3 regions of the Caballeronia sp. SBC1 genome follow, and region 3 is predicted to be linked to each of the others. Evidence: predicted binding sites of a transcription regulator. Region 3 holds the regulator's gene; each other region holds the start of a gene.
What was found. The regulator FliA, encoded in region 3, starts transcription of late flagellar genes. The targets are predictions, from matches to a motif close to CTAAAGTTTNNNNNNNNNNNGCCGNTA.

Region 1 (3,276 bases), 1.1 Mb from region 3:
TGACGAAGCCGATCAGGCGCGGTATATCGTCGAGCAGGTGCTGGAGGCGCGTGAAGGCGGCATGACGCTGAAGCAGCAAGCGGTGCTGTTTCGCGCCGCGCATCATAGCGCCGCGCTCGAAATCGAACTCACGCGGCGCAACATTCCGTTCGTGAAGTTCGGCGGGCTGAAGTTTCTCGATTCCGTTCACGTGAAGGACGTGCTCGCGGTATTGCGTTGGGGTGAGAACCCGCGTGATCGCGTGGCCGGGTTTCGCGTGCTGCAGTTGCTGCCGGGAGTGGGGCCGGCAATCGCCGGACGCGTGCTTGATCAGGTGGCCGAGCGCAGTGACACGCCGGCCGCGTTAGCCGGATTCGCCGCGCCGTTGCGCGCGAGCGAAGACTGGCCGGCGCTCGTCACTATGATGTCGAAGGTTTGCGCGCGCGAAAGCGGCTGGCCCGCTGAGTTCGAGATGATCCGGCGCTGGTACGAACCCCATCTGGAGCGCAATCACGAAGACGCGTCCATCCGGCATGGCGACGTGTTGCAGATGGAAAGCATCGCATCCACGTATCCCACGCGCGAGCGTTTTCTCACCGAACTGACGCTCGATCCGCCCGATGCCACCAGCGACGAATCGGGTGTTCCGCTTATCGATGAGGATTATCTGATTCTCTCCACCATCCATTCGGCCAAGGGCCAGGAGTGGAAGAACGTGTTCGTGCTGAATGGCGTGGACGGCTGCATTCCGTCCGATATGGGCACGGGCAGCGACGAGGAAATCGACGAAGAACGGCGGCTGTTGTACGTCGCCATGACACGTGCGAAAGAGGATTTGCACATTGTCACGCCGCAGCGTTTCTACGTGCACAACCAGACGCATATGGGTGACCGGCATGTCTGGGCGGCGCGCACGCGATTCATTCCCGCACATCTGATGCCGCAGTTCGAAGCGTGCGCGTGGCCGCTGGTCCCTGAGCCCAGCGCGCCGACGGCGGCGGGGCTGGCCGCTGCAGCAAAGGCGAAAGTCGATATCGCCGCGCGGCTCAAGAAGATGTGGGAGTGAAGGGCTTCAGTTGAGCTCGGGACCGGCTCAACGCTCAGCGCGCGAAGGCTTTGGCGCTTTGCGCTCCGGCGTGAAAATCGCACGCAGCCAGTTGCCGAAGCGGGTGAAACCGTCGTATGGCTCTTCAATAAAAATCTCCGGCTTGATCATGCGTATCTGCTCGAGCACTTGCTGCGCTTCCTGCTTCGATATCGACCCATGAAACATGCCAAGGCGCAGCAGGCAGCGCAATTCACCGAGCTTCTCGCGCGATGTCGATCCCACACTGTGTTCGGTCGCAATCTTGGTTTCGTACACGCGTTGACGCAGTGAGTCGGCGAGACGCCATGCGGGCGTCTGCATTTTCATCTCCAGTTCCTGGATGTCCGATGCCGCTTCCTTGATCTGGGCCGCGAGCGTGTCTATCTGCGTCGGGTCGCCGTTCGCTTCGGTCACGATAGCCGTGGCCCACGCGCGCGATGCCTTCACGAGATCGTCCGGTTTCCAGTCCGAGCGCACCGCGAAGCCGAAACCGTGTTCCGCGGCTTGACGCATCATCATTTCGACGACGTCCGGAAACTCCTTGTCGAGTGCCCGTTTCGCCCACGCGTACTGACCGTTTTGCAGCATTCGCTGGACAGCCAGTTCGGTGAGCGGCGTGGGGTTGTCGAGCAGTTTTGCGCGCAGGAAATCTTCGAACGTGGGCGTGACGAATTGGGGGTCGAACTTGAGCGACAGACGAATCAACGTCTCGAAGTCGCGACGTAGCGCCGCGATCGTCTCGTCTTTGAATGAAAGGGTGATCTGACCCATGATGTTTCCCGGTTCCCGATCCCGCTTGTCGGTCTGAACCGGCGCGGGAAGACAGTCGGCGTTGCCATGAGGGCGACGGCCGTTCGTCTGTATATCGGCGCGGGGAGGGAAAACTTTAGGCCAGCTTTCAATTATTCAGTCGAAGGCTGGCCAACCGGCGCTCTCGTCTTATTTGACGGGAATGGTCGTGCCCGCAGGCATTGGCACGGCTGTCACGCTGTTCTTCGCGCTGCCGGTGGTAATCCGGTCGCTATACGTCAGATAAACCAGCGTATTGCGCTTGGCATCGACAATACGCACCACATGCAGCGTCTTGAAAATGAACGACATACGTTCCGAGAACACATCGGATTTCTGCTTGAGCGGTGCATCGATCTTGATCGGCGCGACCTGGCGGCAAGCAATCGATGCCTCAGACGGGTCTTCGGCTATTCCAAGCGTTCCTTTAACCCCGCCCGTGCGCGCGCGGGAGACGTAACACGTGACGCCCGTGACAGCCGGGTCATCGTAAGCCTCGACCGTGACACGGTCCGAGCCGGTAAAGCGGAAATTCGTGTTGACGCTGGCTATCTCCTCGGCATGCAGGGCAGGCGCAGCAAGCAACGCAACAAACGACGTCATGAACGTCAAGGCGAAGAGAGCGCGTTTCATCGGAATCCTTCGGGGAATGAGGAATTGAAAAAGGCGTCGTATTGTAACGACGCCTTCGTTCAATCCACGTGAACCCGCGTCTCGCGCTTTCACGTTCAATATTGTGCGTAGTGCAGCGATCAGTGAAAGATCAGATACAGGATCACCAACACGATCACCGGCACACCAAGCAGCCATCCCAGTAGATAAGGCATTGTCTTCCTCCATTCGATCTCTGATTCAATGAATTCAGTATCGATGAGAGGTCCGCCCGCCGATGCCCGTCACAGTCCTATTCGACTGTAGGCGGGGTCCTATCAGCGGCATGGCGGGTGGCACGTTCTTACCTTACACGCATGGCGTAGCGCGTGATTTGCCTATATCGCTCGTTGGGGCGCAACACGACATCTTCCGCGTCATCCATATTGATCTGATTTGGAAAGCCGCCCGCTTCGAGACAGAGCGCGCCGTGCTTGTGATAGGTCAGACCATGCTTGCCCGGCACGCCTTCAAGATTGTTGCTGGTGTAGAACACCAAACCGCGCTCGGTGGTCGAGACAATCAGTTCGCGTCCGCTGCCCGGATGATAAACGGCCGCGACACGCCGCATTTCCGGCAGTTCGGTGACCGGCGCTTCAGTGCGCAACACAAAACAATGGTCAATCCCGCCGCCCGCCAGCGTCACTTGCTCGTTGTCGCGGGTATGGAGACGCGGTCCGAGAGGCGCAGCAGTACGGAAGTCGAACGGGGTATCGGCAACGTCTTCCAGCTTGGTCGGGATCGTGTGTTCGTCGATGGCAAAAAACTGA
Region 2 (3,276 bases), on a different replicon from region 3:
GAAAGACCCGGTCAACGAAATAGCCAGCACGCCCGCCGCGATTCCCGCCACGCCCACGCCCACGAGACCCGCGCCCGAGAGCCACCAGTGCGGCCGTTTCCACGCAGGTTCCTGACGTGGCTGCGCCAACGGTGCGGACGCCAGGACGCGCCGGACCAGATCCGATTCGGGCGCGGCAACGACGTGCCTCGACAGCACGAGGTCGAGTGAACGAGCGTCGGCTAGCGCGGCTAACGCGGCCGGGTCACGTTGAGCGAGCAGCGCTTTGGCTTCTGCGCGTTCGGCGGCCGGCCAGTGTTCCGGCATGGCGCCATAAGCCTCGGTGAGGCGGCGAAAGCGTTCGGGGGTCATCGGCGTTCCTTTCCAAAGACGTGCTCGCCGCGTTCGCCGGCAAGACGGCTGCGCAACGTGCGGCGTGCGCGCGAGAGCAGGCTTTCCAGCGCTTCGACGCTGATGCCCATCAAAGCCGCGGCCTCGATGTTCGGCAGGTCCTGGTAGTACTGCAATACCAGTGCCTCGCGCTGGCGGGCCGGTAATTCGGCAAGCGCGGCGGCAATGCGCTCACTGCGCGCGGACTCGTCGAGTTGATCTTCCGGCAGTGGCGCCTGATCGACGGGCTCGGGCGCGTCGTCATCGGAGATGACATCCTGACGGCGCCGCAAGCGGTCATAACACAGGTTGAGCGCCACGCGGTGCAGCCAGGTGTCGAAGCGCGCCTGACCACGCTGCCAGCGTGATGCCTGCTTCCAGATCCGCACGAACGCTTCCTGTGCCACGTCGCTCGCCTCGTCACGGTCTCCCAGCATCCGGGTCGCGAGCGCGAGCAGCCGCGGCAGTTTGCGCGCGACCATCTCGCGAACCGCTCCGGGCTCCCTGCCATCGATACGGGCTAGCAACTCCGCGTCCGGGTCTTCTTGGTTCAATGTGGTTGATCTCGCAGCACATGTTCAACAGCCTGCGCCGGGTGGGTCTGAGGCCCGGCGCGCCAGCGTGGGAAATGCTCAGTACACGACAACCGCCGGCCGATAATAAGCCGGCCGCGCGGGATAAACGACACACGCGGAAAGTGCCGCGGCCGCAAACGCAATGGCGACTAGAGTTTTAAGCATGAGTGTCTGCCTTAGCCTGAAGAGGGTGGCATGCGGGTAACCCGAAGGTCACCCGCGATGAAAGCGTCTGTGCCCGCTTTAGCGCGCCCAGTGACCCTCGATCCAGCGCCAGTTCGGTCCGCGTTGCACCCAGTGACCCGGAACCCAATGTGCGCCGACCCGGACCGGCCGCCAGTGGCCCGGCACCCATTCGTAACCGCGGCCGGCCCAGCGCCAGTGGCCGCCGTCCCACACATAACCGGGACGCGCTGGGGGGACGACTTCCGTGCGCATTGGCGGCGGCGCGGACGGGGCGATGAGCACCTCTTGCGCGAATGCCGACACGCTGGTCAGCGCGGCCAGGGCGGTGACGACGGCCAAAACGGCCTTGACCGCGAACGTGGGCGAAGCCCGTTTTTTCAGTGCTTTCATAACGGTTCCTTTGAGGAGAGAAAAGACGCTCGATGCAGGTGCTATCGAGTGCTTAAACGCGGGCTCCAGGAAAATCCGTCGCACGATTTTTTGTTTTTTTACGGCGGCTGTGACAGCGCGAGATGCCTTGATGGGGTCGCCAATCCTCACCAATCTGTTCCGATTCTATATCCCTTCAAATCATGGAATTCCAAAATCATCTGACAAATTGACGAAAACTCTTCTAAAGTATTTTGTCGGCGTACCGTAATATATGGGTAATTAATAGTAACATTACGTAACATGCGGCGCCGTTCAGCTGCACGGGCAACGCAACACGCGAAATGAGCGAATGAGAGCCAATTTGAAGCCACGGTTCAAAGCCATGACACAAGGGGAGTGCCAGTTTCTATGTCTGACGCAATCAAGTCCGCGGGACAATCTCTAATCAACGGCTCGACCGGCAAGAATACCGACGTACCCGCGCTTGTCGCGGCTATCGTCAACGCACGGGTTGCCGGATTGAACGCGGTTAACTCGGCAAAACAGAAGACCAGCACTTCCCAGCTGACCGCTGTCGGTTCGTTGAAATCGGTCATGTCGCTGCTGCAAAGCTCGCTGGCAGCGCTGTCCGATGGCACCGCGTTATCCGCCGTCACTGCCAAGGCCGACGGCAAGGGCCTCACGGCCACTGCCGGCAAGGGCGCCACAACGGGCAGCTATGCGATCCAGGTCACCAACATCGCGACATCGCAAAGTATCACCTCAGGCGCGTTCGGTGCGAAGGACGCGCTCGGTACTGGCACGTTGAAACTCTCCGTGGGTGGTTCGGACGTTTCGATCAAGATCGATTCGTCGAACAACACGCTGAGCGGCATTGCCGCCGCGATCAATTCCGCCGCCGGCAATCCGGGCGTGAGCGCAACGGTGATCACGGGTACGGACGGCGCGCATCTCGTGCTGCACTCGTCGACCACGGGCGTGGCGAACGGTATCTCGCTGGAGGTCACGCCGACCGGCTCGGACGACAACACCGGGTTATTGAAGCTCAACGTCAGCTCGTCCACATCGACCGTCGATCCCTCGGACCCAAGCAAGACTGTAGCGCCTTACACGACCATCGAGACATCGGCGAACTGGAAGCAAACCGCGGCTGGCAAGGACGCGTTGCTGACGGTGGCCGGCACGGAAGTGAGCAGCCCGAGCAACAGCGTGACATCGGCCATTGCGGGGTTGTCGATCAACCTGAGCTCCGAGTCCGTGGGCACGACCCAGACACTGAGCATCACCTCCGACACGACCGCCCAGCAGACTTCGATCAAGGCCTTCGTCACCGCCTATAACAACTTCGTCGGCATGGCTGCGTCGCTGACTTCTTTCGACAAGTCGCAACCCAAGGGTTCGCAAGGCGGTCCATTGCTCGGCGACTCGATGATGAACACCGTCAAGAACGCGCTGGCAACTTTGATTGCCAAGGGCGTCCCGACGGCAGCGGGCGAGACCAAGGGAATGGCGAACCTGGGGTCTATCGGTATTGAGCTGAAGCAGGACGGCACCTTGAAGATCGACGACACCGCGTTGAACGCCGCGCTGACCAACAAGCCCGGCACGGTCAACGCGTTGTTCAATTCGAGCACCGGCCTGGGCGCGGAGATGAACAAAACCCTCACGACCTTTCTCAAGAAAGATGGTTTACTCGATGCAAGGACAACGTCGATCAACAAGGATCTCGACAACATCAAGGTCCAGGGCACGAAGCTCGATGCATTCGCCACGC
Region 3 (3,276 bases):
CAGAAAACGCGACATCAATCTGCACTTCGTGCATCGCCTTCGGGTTCCCTCAGGAGACTCAGAATGGGGCAGTCGAATGACCCCTTCCACCGGCAGCGTGGTTACGTGTGGTCGCCACATCTCGATCCGGAAAAAGAGCAGGCGACCCTCCGAGTCATACTGGGCGGCCTTGCGACGGTCGCGTACGCCGCGCTGGCGTGGTCGGCGCCAACGTCCGCCGCCATTGCCAGCTTCCATGCGCTCGCACTTTATCTGATCTATGGCGTGGCGACCCGGCTGATCGTCAGCAGAATGCAGCGGCAGTCGACTCTGCGCCTCGCATTCACAACGGTTGCCGATCAGGCTCTGCTCACCATCATTCTCGGCGCGGGTGGGGCGCTCACCTTGCCCATGCTATGGGCCGTCTTCCTCTTTCTGATCGGCGCGGGTGGGCGTTACGGCAAGCGTACGCTGGCGTTGTCGTGTGGAACGGCGCTGGCGGGAATCGTCGCGTTGTCCGTCTTGCAACCCTGGTGGATGATCAATCGGTCCGCCGCGCTCGGGATTGGCTTGAGTGTGCTCGGGGCATCAATATATCTCGCCGTGATGATCGGCCGGCTCGGCAGCGCGAACCGCGACCTTGCGCTCAAAGCCGGCACCGACCCGCTCACGGGATTGAGCAACCGCTACATGCTGGAACAGACTATCGGCCGGGCGGTGATGGCGATATCGACGGGACAGGAAGGCGCGACCGCGCTGCTGCTGATCGATCTCGACGGCTTCAAGGAAGTCAACGATACCTACGGCCACGAAGTCGGCGACATAGTGCTGCAAACTTTCGCGGCGCTGCTGGCAAGAAGAGTAAGAACCACCGACACGGTCGCGCGGCTCGGCGGGGACGAATTCGTCGTGCTGGCGCGGCACGTGACCGGCAACCACGCCGTGCAGACGGTGGCAAATGGCGTGCACTCGGTGCTGGCTGAAATGACGTCGGTGCAGGACCAGGCGGTGAATGTATCGGCGAGTATTGGTGCCTGCCTGATTTCGCCGGACCTGAGCCCCGGCTACAGGGATATTGCCGTGCTGATGCGCGCAGCCGATCGCGCGATGTATCGCGCCAAGGCGCTCGGCAGAGGCCAGACGGTGTTCGCCGAAAGCGCGGATTTCGAAACCTGATCGGCCCTGATCCACTTTCAGCAAACGGCCGTCAAGCCTCCACGCCCGACCACGCCTGTTCCCGCAACTTCGCCCGCAGCCGCGCGACGGCCTGGCTATGCAACTGGCATACACGTGATTCGCTGACTTCCATTACCGCGCCAATCTCGCGCAGATTCAGCCCCTTCTCGTAATACAGGCTCATCAGCAGCTTTTCGCGCTCAGGCAATTTATCAATGGCTTCAACCAGCGCCGAGCGCAAGCTGCCGTCGAGCAATGCGGAAAGCGGGTCGGCTTTATCGACGCAATAACGGTCGAGAAACGGCTCGTCATCCGAAGAACGGTCGAAGTCTTCGTAATAGATCAACTGGCTGCCATGCAGATCCTGCAGCATGGCCTGGTATTCAACGAGCGGCATGCTCAGATGCTCGGCCACTTCCTGTTCGCTCGCGGACCGGCCGAGATGCTGCTCGACCTTATGCACCGCGGATTCCACTTCGCGCGAGGTCTTGCGCATGCTGCGCGGCAGCCAGTCATTGGCGCGCAACTCGTCGAGCATCGCGCCGCGAATCCGCTGGCTGGCGTAGGTCTCGAACTGAGCGCCCTGATCTTCCTTATAGCGGCTGGCCGCATCCAGCAAGCCGATCATGCCGGCCTGAATCAGGTCGTCCAGATCGACGCTGGCCGGCATTTTTGCCACGAGCTGCAGTCCGAGCCGGCGCACCAGCGGTGCGTAGCGGGTCAGGACCTCGTCCTGTGACAGTTTTCCTTGGGCGTTATACATCGCATTCACCTTGTTCCTTCTCTTGCGGCATCACACGGACGCGGAGCTGCTCATCGCAAGCTGCATCAATGGCGTTTCGGTGCGGCGTACCGCGCCGGAGTTGATCGAGCGCTCCATCCCATGCTGCGTTTCCGCTCGCAAGGTCTGCACGGGCCATTCAAACTGCGACGCTTGCGGCATCGGCCAGTACTGCAATTCAGCGGCAATCTGCCGATAATCCCGGGCAGCAGCCGTCCCCGGAAAAGCTTCCACTGCGCAACGCGACAGCTCGTGCGCCCGCGCCACGCGCGGATCTTCAGCCACGCAACCCGCCGGCATGAGCTGCACCGCGAGATAGCGGCTGGCGACCCCGGCGAGGTTATCGAAGGCGAGTTGTGCATCGGCGCCGTTCTTCACGTGATTCACAACCACCCGGAACCGCCCGATGGCATGCGCGTAATGCAGGCGCTTGATGCAGGCGTACGCCTCGGTGATCGCGGCCGGCGCAACGCGGGTCACAATCACGAAGTCGTGCGCTTGCACGGCCAGGTTTGACAGCGCACCGCTGCGATCGAGCTGGGTATCGATCAGGACGATATCGGCGGGTCCGTCGAGCAGCACCCGGCAATGCGCGGCGTCCTGGCTGATGCGTTCGTCGCGAGGCGCGGCAATCACAGAAAAGCCGAACGGCGTGCGTGTGACGGCGTCCTGCAAGAAACGCTTGCCGGACAGGACCGCGCCGAGTGCGGCGTTGTCTGGCACCTTCGCGAGCCGGCTCACCGACAGCGCGTTCTGGCGCTCGTCGATCACCAGCACATCCTTGCCTTGCGCGGCGAGGGCGGAGGCCAGATTGACGACCGTCGAGGTATTGCCGGTTCCGCCTAATCCGCCTGCCGGGGCGCCGCACACCGCCACGACCCGGGAGCCGTTGCGTGTCAGCAGACGGCGCAAGCCTTCAGCCTGATCGGACACGAACTTATCCAAAGTGCACCTCATGCAGTTCGGTGGAAGCGCGCGCTGAGAGCGCGGACAGGAGCGGCGGCACGTCGTCGTCTTGCGGCACGAACGGCGAGCCGTCGCGCGGAATGCAGAACGCGCTTTTAATCAGGAAGCGCTTGGTCGCGACGTACAGGTTTTCCGGCACCTTCTGACCCGTCGATACGTAGTGCACGGGCAGCTTGTAGCGGATCACGGTGTCGAGTACGCCACCCAGGTTCGTGGCTTCGTCGAGCTTGGTCAGGATGCAGCCCGCGAGTGGCGGCTGGTCCGGCGTGCTCTGGTAGGCCTGCACGACTTCGTTCAACGTATCGCCGTGGCTGGTTGCGTTCAGCAGCAGCAGGCGCTGCACCGGATGGCCGGCGCCGCACAACATGGCGATG

Region 1: SBC1_RS12320 (DUF4088 family protein) is a predicted target of FliA. The motif match lies at 1,930-1,956, and genes of this name have one in related genera.
Region 2: fliD (flagellar filament capping protein FliD) is a predicted target of FliA. The motif match lies at 1,744-1,770, and genes of this name have one in related genera.

What each region holds. Positions count from the first base shown of each region.
Region 1 is NZ_CP049156.1:2,784,187-2,787,462, reverse strand. It holds gene SBC1_RS12325 (ATP-dependent helicase) at 1-1,045, shown strand, start outside; gene SBC1_RS12320 (DUF4088 family protein) at 1,073-1,837, opposite strand; gene SBC1_RS12315 (CreA family protein) at 2,006-2,488, opposite strand; gene SBC1_RS12310 (aldose epimerase family protein) at 2,811-3,276, opposite strand, start outside.
Region 2 is NZ_CP049157.1:1,695,350-1,698,625, forward strand. It holds gene SBC1_RS25630 (hypothetical protein) at 1-351, opposite strand, end outside; gene SBC1_RS25635 (RNA polymerase sigma factor) at 348-923, opposite strand; gene SBC1_RS25640 (YXWGXW repeat-containing protein) at 1,188-1,520, opposite strand; gene fliD (flagellar filament capping protein FliD) at 1,911-3,276, shown strand, end outside.
Region 3 is NZ_CP049156.1:3,875,002-3,878,277, reverse strand. It holds gene SBC1_RS17360 (diguanylate cyclase) at 64-1,155, shown strand; gene SBC1_RS17355 (RNA polymerase sigma factor FliA) at 1,187-1,918, opposite strand; gene SBC1_RS17350 (MinD/ParA family protein) at 1,949-2,881, opposite strand; gene flhF (flagellar biosynthesis protein FlhF) at 2,874-3,276, opposite strand, start outside.